One region of the Arthrobacter sp. A2-55 genome, then DNA from elsewhere that is predicted to be linked to it. Evidence: riboswitches for the same ligand, from Rfam matches in the RefSeq annotation. Region 1 holds a riboswitch; each other region holds the start of a gene.
What was found. Region 1 has a riboswitch for cyclic di-AMP ahead of LPN03_RS17845 (M23 family metallopeptidase). Riboswitches for the same ligand answer to the same signal wherever they lie in the genome.

Region 1 (3,265 bases):
TGCGTTGGGGCTGGGCAGCTTCGCGGTGCTCAGCTTCGGCTTCCCCGGCGTGTACAGCCATGACCTGCGCTGGGTGTTTACGGTGAAGGTCACCGGCTACCTGTTCGTGGTCCCCCTGCTGGTGGGGCTGGACAGGCCGCTCACCCTGGCCCGGGCAACCCTGGGCACCGCCGGCCTGGTCCGGTTGGAGGCGTTCCTGGACAGCAGGGTGATGCGGCTGCTGGGCAACACGATCGTCGCCGCACTGCTGGGCCTGACCCTGTTTACGCTCTTTTTGACGCCTCTGTTTTATCCCCTGCGCACCAGCCCCGTCGTCGATGTGGTGCTGACGATGGTGGTGCCCCTGGTGGGCTCGCTGATGACCGTGCCGATCATTAAGGAAAGGGACCGGGAGGCGGTGAATGCGCTGGTCGTGGTGGAGTTCATCTACGTGTTCATCGAACTCGTCGCCGACGCGGTCCCCGGGATCATGATGCGCATGGTCCCGCGGGTCTTTGACGGCGCCACCGCGGGGCTGCTGGGGCATCCGGGCTGGATGCCGGGGCCGTTGCGGGACCAGCAGCTGGCCGGGGACCTGCTGTGGTTCGTGGCGGAAATCGTGGACTTGCCCCTGCTGATGTTGATGTTCGTCCGCTTCGCGCACAGCGACCGGCGGGAGGCTCGCGCCTTCGACGGGCTCAGTGAGGACCAGTTCGCCGAACTCGCCAGTGAACACCTGGCCAACCGGCGGGACTACTGCGCCCGGCCGGGGAACGGGGGGACCGTTAGATGAAGGGGGCAGGGTCGACAGTCTGGTCGTTGACCATGACCTCAAAGTGCAGGTGGCAGCCGGTGGAGTTCCCGGTCGAGCCGACACCTGCAATTTGCCTGCCCGCGCCGACCTGCTGGCCGACGCTGACGCCGATGCTTTCCAGATGGTTGTATGTGGTTTTGAGGCCGGCCCCGTGGTCGACGACGATGCGGTTTCCGCCCCCGTACGGGCTCCAGCCCGCCTCGACCACTGTTCCCGCCCCGGCGGCGAACACGGCAGTGCCGCACGCGCCGGCGAAGTCGATCCCGGTGTGCAGTTCCCCACTGGCCCCGGTTAGCGGGTTGGTGCGGTATCCGAAGGGCGAGGTGACGGTCAGTGCAGCCAAGGGCGGGCGCAGGCCCGGGGATGCCTGCGCCGCAGGGGGTTGCGCAGGGGCGGCAGGCTCCAGTGTCTCTCGTGGAGCTGGTGGAGTCGGCTCCGGGAGGGGTGCCTTTTGTGCCGCGGCCGGGTGCACCTCGGGTGCCGGGGCCGCAGTGGGTGCGGTTTTGCTGCGGACCACGGGCCTGGCAAAGGACACCACGACGTCCTTGTCCGCCGTCACCGCCGCTTGCGCGGAGGGTGCGGCCGAACTGGCGGTCACCGCCGAGGCCAGGTGGCCGGTGTCGGCGTGGGCGGCCGGAAGGGCCGTCAGGGCGATGAACCCTGCCGCCGCAACCATCCCCAGCTGGTGGCGCCGCCGGGGCCGTTCGGGCGCCACCACGGGATCGGCCGCCCAGTGGCGGCCGTGCTGGCGGTGGGCAGGCATCAGGGGGGTCCTCTCGACGCCGGCGAAGTTAGCTGTCGGATTCGGGCGAGGGGCCTGCCCGGCCCGCCCAACATCCAGGCGCAGTGGCGCTGGCATGGTGGACGTGCTTCACCCCGAGGTGCACCAGGGCACCGGTGGTGGTTCCTCCGCCCCCGTCGGGAAGCTGAACGGTCGCGGGCCGCCGACGGGGTTTGGCGAAGCGGCCCGCAAACATACCCATTGGGGGTATGTGTTTAGTCAAGGCTAACCCATGAAACTCAAAAGTTACAATTCCGTTACCTAAGGATTCCCATGTCACATCCCACACCCCGGCGGGCCCCCCTGCCAGCACTACCCGCGGTCGCCGGCACCCCGTCGCGGCGCCGTTTCCTTCGGCTGTCGGCCCTCTCCGGCGCCGCGGCCGTCGCCTTGTCGGGGTGCGCGGCGAACGATTCCCTGGCTCAACAGGCCAATGCGGGGGACAACAAGAACTTCATTGCCGGGGACGGCTCGGTGGCCCAGTACGCCAAGAATGAGCGCAAGGACCCGGTCGTCCTGACGGGCAAGTTGTTCGACGGCACGGCCGTGACCTCCGCGGCCTGGAAGGGGCAGGTGGTGGTGCTGAACTTTTGGTATGCGGCCTGCTCCCCGTGCCGGCTGGAGGCGCCCCGGCTGGAGGCCCTGTACCGGGAATTTAAGGCGGCCGGTGTTCTGTTTTACGGGGTCAACCTCCGGGACCGGGAACCGGAAGCCGCCGCGTTTGAACGGACCTTTGGGGTCACCTACCCCAGCATGGAGGACTCCGGCGGCGCGGTGCTGCTGGCCATGACCAAGTACGTTCCCCCGCAGGCGGTTCCCACCACGCTGGTGCTGGATGCGACGGGCAGGGTTGCCTCCCGCATCCTGGGCCTGGCCGACCAGGGCACCCTCAAGGCCCTGATTTCTGACGCCCTGGCAGGGAAGTAGCCATGACAACCATGAAAGAGACTGCCACGGGCGCACCGAACCTTCCGGACGGGGAACCGGTCCTGCCCCGTCTGGGTGCCCGAGGGATGCTGCGGTGGGCGTGGCGGCAGCTGACCAGCATGCGCAACGCCCTGTTGCTGCTGCTGTTGCTGGCCGTCGCCGCCGTGCCCGGGTCCCTGTTCCCCCAACGGCCTGTCAACCCCTCCGTCGTCACCCAATACCTCAAGGACCACCCCGACTACGGGCCATGGCTGGACAAGTTCCAGTTCTTCAACGTCTACGCCTCCGTGTGGTTTTCCGCGATCTACCTGCTGCTGTTCATTTCCCTGGTCGGCTGTGTGGTGCCCCGTGCCCGGGCGCATTGGAAGGCCATGCGCTCGGCCCCGCCCCGCACCCCCAAGCGCCTGTCCCGGCTGCCCGAATACGGGACCCTGGAACTGCCGGCATCAGCCGGGATCAGTGCCGGCCAGGCCGTGCAGGACGCGGCACGCCTGCTGCGCCGGCGCCGCTACCGGGTCCATCTCTACGATGCCGGAGGGGACCGCCCTTCCGTGGCGGGAGAGCGCGGGATGGTCCGGGAGGCGGGAAACCTGCTCTTCCATCTCTCCCTGGTCGGGGTCCTGGTCTGCGTCGCGCTCGGGGGCCTGTTCGGCTACCGGGGCCAGAAAATCCTGGTCGAGGGCGATACCTTCGTCAACACCCTCGTCGGCTACGACCAGTTTGCCCCCGGAGCCAGTTTCGACCCCGCCCGGCTGGACCCGTTC
Region 2 (3,265 bases), on a different contig from region 1:
TGCGTAGTAGATGAGGTCACCGGGCTGTGCTTCGGCCTGGCCCACGGTGCGGCCCAGGGACATGTAGTCCGCCGGCCAGCCGTGGAAGTTGATGCCTGCGGCCGCCAGGGAGTTGGAGGCCAGCGCGGTGCAGTCCTGTGCAACACCCAGCTGGGCGTAAGCCGCAGCTGCAATGGTTGCCCCAATGCCGCTCTTGACAGCAGGCTTGGCGGCCGGCGCAGGAGCTTCAGTGGTTGTGATGACGGGAGCTGCGGTTGCGGGAGTTGCTGCGACTGCGGCAGCCGGGGCTGCTGCAACATCGTTGCTCTGTGCTGCCACGACGGGTGCCTGCACAGCAGGAGCCGGCGTGGAAGTGACCACAGGGCTTGCGAAGGAAATCTTTACTGTGGATGCCGCCGTTACGCCGGAGGCCAGCTCCGAGTTCAGGCTAAGCGTGGTTCCACCGTCAGATGCACGCTCCACGGTGGGGGTTGATGCGTTTGCTGCGATACCAGAAGTAAGGACAAGCCCTGAAGCTGCTGCGATTACAGCGGCCTGGCGTCCGACACCACCGACGTTGGAGCTGACGGCTTTCGAGATGACGGAGATCGGGCTGGTCTTAACAACCTCGGCGCGGTGGCGCCCAAGGGCAGTGTTTGAAGACAAGAAGGATCCTCTCCCAAAGCCTGCGAGGTAAGCTGTCGGATTCGGATGGGAGTCACCCGGCCGCATTCCCATCCACCGCTGAAGACGAATCTTCTGTGCGGATGTAGTGCGACTTCACCCCTAGGACTTCTCGTGAAAACGAAGCCCGATATTGGTTCCCCCGCCCCTGCCAGACGATTGTTACGAACGGACCATGAGCAGTGGCAGAGCTAGGCAATCCACTCATGGGCGCCCGCTTGATTCGAAGCAGGCGCGGTTACGACGGTACAACAGATTTTCGCCAATGTCACGTTCCGGTCACGGTGCGGTGTCAAAGCCGTGACCTGGCACCCCCTGTGGAGGGATTAAAGCCAGCCTTGCGGGTCAACGGTTTCGTCATCCACCAGCACCTCAAAGTGCAGGTGGCAGCCGGTGGAGTTGCCGGTGGTGCCGCTCAGCGCAATGAGGTCGCCACGCTCCACTTTTTGCCCGACTTTGACGCCGATTGAGCTGAGGTGGCTGTAGCTGGTTGAGAGGCCGTTGCCATGGTTGATGACCACCCGGTTGCCACCGCCAAACTCATGCCATTGCGCGTAGCTCACGGTGCCGCCGGCAGAAGCAAATACCTCGGTCGAGCACTGGATGGCAAAGTCCTGGCCGGTATGGAAGTCTCCTGCGGCTCCGGTCACGGGATTGATGCGGGCTCCAAACGGCGATGTCTGTACCAGGTTTTTCAGGGGTGCCGACAGCGTCCCCTTGGCTGCCTGGGGTGTCACCTTGGCGGCCTCGACCTGCAGTGTCTGCTTCAGCTGACCATCAAGGTTGAGCGAGCTGCCCACGGCCGGGGTGGCAAAGCTGATGGGCACGTCCGCGGCCGCTGTCACCAGGGATTGCACCGCCAGGGCCGGTTGGGCGTCCACGGCCGGGAGTGCGCCGCCGGCGGAGGGAAGGGCGACGGCCAGCGCCAGTCCTGTCGCGGCCAGCACAATTCCCGCTGTCTGCCCCGCGCCACTGGGGAAGCCGGGCTTTCGGCCGGCACGGACCCTGTAACGGGATCCGGAGCGGGCCGGGTGGCCGTGCGCAGTTTGCGGCTTGGCCCTGCCCCGCTCTGCGGCGAGCGCTTCCCGGCGGCTGGCCGGGACGCCCTCGGGCACACAGGTGGCCTGCACAACCACGCGACGGCGGCCGTGCTGAATTGCCTCTGACACTCAATACCTCTCTATAAAGGCACCTGCGAGGTTAGCTGTCGGATTCGGATCTGAGTGCAGCTTGTTGATCCGGCCCGCGCCCGGCACATTGGCATCCCGTTGCAGTCCTGGCGGAGTGCGTGGATGGGATTTAAGTGCGTGGCCTGCGGGCTTCACCCCAAGGCGGACTGTTGGGTCCGCCGCTTGTGGTTCCCCCGTCCTTGCCTGAATTGCTTGCAAACCATCTTTTGAAGGCAAGGCTCGGTGTCAAAAGTTGGTAACGCTTTGGTTACAGCGCCGTTGGCTACTATACGGTAAATCTGGCCGCCGTGATAATTCCGTTATCTCCTGGGCGGCTGGCGCCGGGGCCATGGAGGGCGCCTTCAGGGCTAGTCAGCTCATGGAAACAAAAACATGTGAGGCAACTTCGGGAGGCAGTTCCAAGGCGCCTTCGATGCCTGGGACGCGAACCGAGATGTATTCGCCCACCTGGGCCAGCGAAATCTGCGCGCCGGGGCGCAGGCCGCCCTCGTCCAGCTGGCCAAGAAGCTCCGGTTCCACCTGAATGCGCTCCGAGAGCCGGTGGATGGTGACGGACTGGTCCGGGGAGTAGGTGCCCATGGCCTCCACCAGGGTCACCAGCCCGGCAGAGAACTCCGGCGCCACTTCCCCGCCCAGTTCCTCCAGGCCCGGGATGGGGTTGCCGTAGGGCGATTCCTCAGGCTTGCCCAGCAGGTCATACAGCCGCTGCTCCACGCGTTCACTCATGACGTGCTCCCACCGGCAGGCCTCCTCATGCACGTAGGCCCAGTCCAGGCCAATGACGTCGGAAAGCAAGCGTTCGGCCAGGCGGTGCTTGCGCATCACGCGGGTGGCCTTGTCCCGACCGGCGGGGGTGAGCTCGAGGTGCCGGTCCCCGGAAACTATCACCAGGCCGTCACGCTCCATGCGCCCGATGGTCTGGGACACGGTGGGACCGGAATGGTGCAGGCGCTCTGCAATGCGGGCCCGCAGGGCAACGATGTTCTCTTCTTCCAGCTCCAGAATGGTTCGCAAATACATTTCCGTCGTGTCAATCAAATCTGTCACGTCAGATTCCTCCTAATGTTGAGCGAGATTCCGGGCAGGGGCCTGACTCCCTACGTTATCGTGCTTAATACAAGGGATGAAAACGGTCCTTTGTTCCCGGCCGGCACCCACAGCCCGATTGTTTCGGCATGCGGCCCGCATTTCGGGATGGGCGCCATTTTGCGGCAGAATTGGCACCAGGCCCTTGGCGCCTTTACTTCCATCGCTTAAATTTTGGAGCAAACACGTGAGCGAATCCACGCCCCTCACCATCCCTGCCAATCTTCGCCCGGCCGACGGCCGCTTCGGTGCCGGCCCGTCCAAAGTCCGTCCCGAGCAGGTGGCTGCTCTGTCCGCCGCCGGTGCCTCCCTGCTGGGGACCTCCC
Region 3 (3,265 bases), on a different contig from region 1:
GCAACCCGCGAAGTGCGCGTGGAGCCGGTCAACATTGAAACTCCCGTGTCCCCGACCGTCGGTACCGGCCTGAGCAAGCCCACGCCGCTGGTGGTGCCGATCCTGCGCGCCGGGCTGGGCATGCTGGAGGGCATGACCCGACTGCTGCCCACCGCCGAAGTGGGCTTCCTGGGCATGGCCCGCAATGAGGAAACCCTTGAGGCCATCACCTACGCCGAGCGCCTGCCCGAGGACCTGACGGGACGCCAGGTGTACGTCCTGGACCCCATGCTGGCCACCGGCGGCACCTTGATTGAGGCGTTCAAGTTCCTCTTTGATCGCGGCGCCGCGGACATCACGTGCATCTGCCTGCTGGCCGCCCCCGAGGGCCTGGCGAAGCTGGAAGCCGCCCACGGGGAACGTGACAATGTCCACGTGGTGCTCGCCTCGATCGACGAGGGCCTGAACGAAAAGTCCTACATTGTCCCCGGCCTGGGCGACGCGGGGGACCGCCTGTACGGGGTTGTCGACTAACCGTTTCGGTTTTCCGGCCGTCACGCCCTCCCGAGTATGCAGCAATGGCGACTTAGGCCCAGCCTAAGTCGCCATTGCTGCATACTCACCGCGGGGTTTAGTACCAGCCGACGGCGTTGGAGTGGCCCCAGGCGCCGCACGGGCTGCCGTAGCGGCCCTCAATGTAGCCAAGGCCCCAGTTGATCTGCGTCTTGTAGTTGGTGCGGTAGTCCGCGCCCGCCACGGCCATCTTCTCCGCCGGGAGCGACTGGGCAATGCCATACGCACCGCTGGAGGCGTTTTCGGCCGACGTCAGCCAGCTGGATTCGCGGTTCCACAGCTGCGTCAGGCAGCTCATCTGGTCGGCGCCCCAGCCGTGCGCGGCCAACTGGCCGGCGGCGTACTGCTGTGCCGCGGCGGGGTCGTCCACCAGCACGGGGGCGGCGGCCTTGGTGGGGGCAGGCGCGGCAGCCTTGGTGGCCGGCGGCGTGGCCACCGGCGTGACGGCGTCGGCCGCACCACTGAGGGACTGGGAAGTGGCCTTGGCGGCCTTGGTGGAACTCACCTGGATGCGGGAAAAGTCAATGGCAACGTCTGTGGGCGCTGAGATGGCCGACGGCGCGGCGCTGGCCTGGGTGCCGCCGGAGACAAGGCTCGCGGAGGCCAAGCCGGCGGTTGCGTTGTTGGTGGCGGCCTGGGCCAGCCCTCCGCCGGCCAGCAGCGCCCCGGCCACGGCAACAATGGCCATGCGCTTGGCAGGTCCGGCGACCTTGGCGTCAGTGTGGGAGGCCTTGCGGGCTTCGCGGCGGGAGACGGGGCGAACAGGTTCGGCGCGGCGGCGGCCGTGCTGGGGTGCTGCGGACATAGGGATATAGCCTCTCTACGCCTGCGAGGTGAGCTGTCGGGAACGGACTAGAGCATCCGGCCGTGCGGCGCAGGCATGTGCTGCGCACGTCATCGGCTTAACCCCAAGGGTCTCCATGGAGGAGACCCGCAAAAATTGGGTCCCCCGTCTCTGCCGTCTGGTATGAACGGGAAATGGGCGGCGGCAGAGCTCGGCGAACCGTCCATTTGTGCCAAGGAACCGTGGATGGTTCGGCGGGCACGAAGTCCACCCTACCGAAGCAAGGCCCAAAAGTCACATTTTGGTAACGGAGTGACCATCCTGACATTTACTTAGCAATGCTAATGACCTATGCTAAGTAATAGAAAACACGAAACCAGTGACGCCAGGACTATACGCAACTTATGATTACTTCCTCAGCAACGCCCCCGGCTGCCCGCACGGCAGCTCCGCCATCCAAGCGCCAGGCAGGTGCCGGATTACTGGCTGCCGAGCTGAGGGTGGCCATCATGCGCTCCTCCCGCCGGCTCCGCGCCGAAGCAGCGTCCCGTGACATCAGCCCGGGCCAGTATTCAGTGCTCGCGGCCATCCTCCACGGCCCCCTGACGGTGGGACAACTGGCCGAGCGGGAAATGATCCAGGCTCCGTCCATGACCCGGATCGTCAACGGGCTCGAATCCGCCGGCTATGTCACCCGCGGGGAGAACCCGCTGGACAAGCGGCAGGTGCTGGTGCAAATCACCGGGGACGGCTCGGCCATCCTGCGCAAGGCCAGGTCCCGGCGCACCCAGTGGCTCGCCAAGAGGGTGGCGGCGCTGAGCCCGGAGGAACGCGAGACCCTGCGCGAAGCGGCCCGCATCCTGCAGGAGATGAGCGCCGTTTGAATTCCATGTTCAGGGCGCTGAAGGTTTTCAACTACCGCCTGTGGGTGACAGGGGCGCTGGTGTCCAACATCGGCACCTGGATGCAGCGCGTGGCACAGGACTGGCTGGTGCTGACCATCCTCACCAACAATTCCGGCACAGCCGCGGGCATCACCACTGGCCTGCAGTTCCTGCCCATCGTCTTCCTGGGGCCGTTTGCCGGGCTGCTGGGCGACCGGGTCAACAAGCGCAAGCTCCTGCTGTGCACCCAAACGGCCATGGGGCTGTGTGCCCTGCTGCTGGGTCTGCTGGTGGTCACCCACACCGTGGAGCTGTGGCATGTCTACGTCATTGCCTTCCTGCTCGGGGTGGCCAGCGCCTTTGACGCCCCGTCGCGCCAGGCGTTTGTCTCGGAGGTGGTGGGCAAGGAGGACGTGCCCAACGCCGTCGCCCTTAACAGCGCCTCCTTCAACCTGGCCCGCCTGGCCGGCCCCGGCATTGCCGGCGTGGTGATTGCCCTGTTCGGCACCGGGCCGGCATTCCTGATCAACGCGGCCAGCTTTGTGGCCGTGATCTTCTCCCTGTGGCGCATGCGCGTCTCCGAGTTGCAGCCTGTTGCCAGAGTGCCGCGCGGCAAGGGGCAGATTCGCGAGGGGTTTGCCTACATCCGCCACCGTCCGGACCTCATGATGATCATGGTGCTGGTGTTCATGGTGGGCACGTTTGGGATGAACTTCCAGATCACCAACGCGCTGATGGCCACCACCGTCTTCCACCTAGGCCCGGGCGAATACGGGCTGCTGGGCTCCGTCATGGCCATTGGCACGCTGGCCGCAGCCCTGATGGCCGCCCGGCGCAAGAACATGCGCATGCTCTACATAGTTGGCGGGGCCCTGGCCTTTGGCGGCACCGTGGCCATCGCAGCGTTCATGCCGTCCTTTGCCCTTTATGCCGTGGCACTGGTCCCGGTGGGCCTGGCGGCGCTGACCTTCATGAATGCCTGCAACACCACCGTCCAGCTCAACACGGACGCGGCCATGCGCGGGCGCGTCCTGGCCGTGTACAT

Region 2: it holds a riboswitch for cyclic di-AMP, as region 1 does, so the genes downstream of both, LPN03_RS20815 (M23 family metallopeptidase) here and LPN03_RS17845 (M23 family metallopeptidase) in region 1, are expected to answer to the same signal.
Region 3: it holds a riboswitch for cyclic di-AMP, as region 1 does, so the genes downstream of both, LPN03_RS05680 (hypothetical protein) here and LPN03_RS17845 (M23 family metallopeptidase) in region 1, are expected to answer to the same signal.

The regions. Positions count from the first base shown of each region.
Region 1 covers NZ_JAJLOZ010000081.1:9,407-12,671, forward strand. Annotated here, with positions in the region: gene LPN03_RS17840 (cytochrome c oxidase assembly protein) at 1-772, shown strand, start outside; gene LPN03_RS17845 (M23 family metallopeptidase) at 765-1,556, opposite strand; cyclic di-AMP (ydaO/yuaA leader) riboswitch at 1,562-1,730, opposite strand; gene LPN03_RS17850 (TlpA family protein disulfide reductase) at 1,848-2,501, shown strand; gene LPN03_RS17855 (cytochrome c biogenesis protein ResB) at 2,513-3,265, shown strand, end outside.
Region 2 covers NZ_JAJLOZ010000033.1:21,212-24,476, forward strand. Annotated here, with positions in the region: gene LPN03_RS10820 (NlpC/P60 family protein) at 1-645, opposite strand, end outside; cyclic di-AMP (ydaO/yuaA leader) riboswitch at 649-847, opposite strand; gene LPN03_RS20815 (M23 family metallopeptidase) at 990-1,832, opposite strand; cyclic di-AMP (ydaO/yuaA leader) riboswitch at 1,835-2,060, opposite strand; gene LPN03_RS10830 (metal-dependent transcriptional regulator) at 2,205-2,900, opposite strand; gene serC (phosphoserine transaminase) at 3,127-3,265, shown strand, end outside.
Region 3 covers NZ_JAJLOZ010000013.1:25,447-28,711, reverse strand. Annotated here, with positions in the region: gene upp (uracil phosphoribosyltransferase) at 1-513, shown strand, start outside; gene LPN03_RS05680 (hypothetical protein) at 611-1,357, opposite strand; cyclic di-AMP (ydaO/yuaA leader) riboswitch at 1,362-1,547, opposite strand; gene LPN03_RS05675 (MarR family winged helix-turn-helix transcriptional regulator) at 1,741-2,220, shown strand; gene LPN03_RS05670 (MFS transporter) at 2,226-3,265, shown strand, end outside.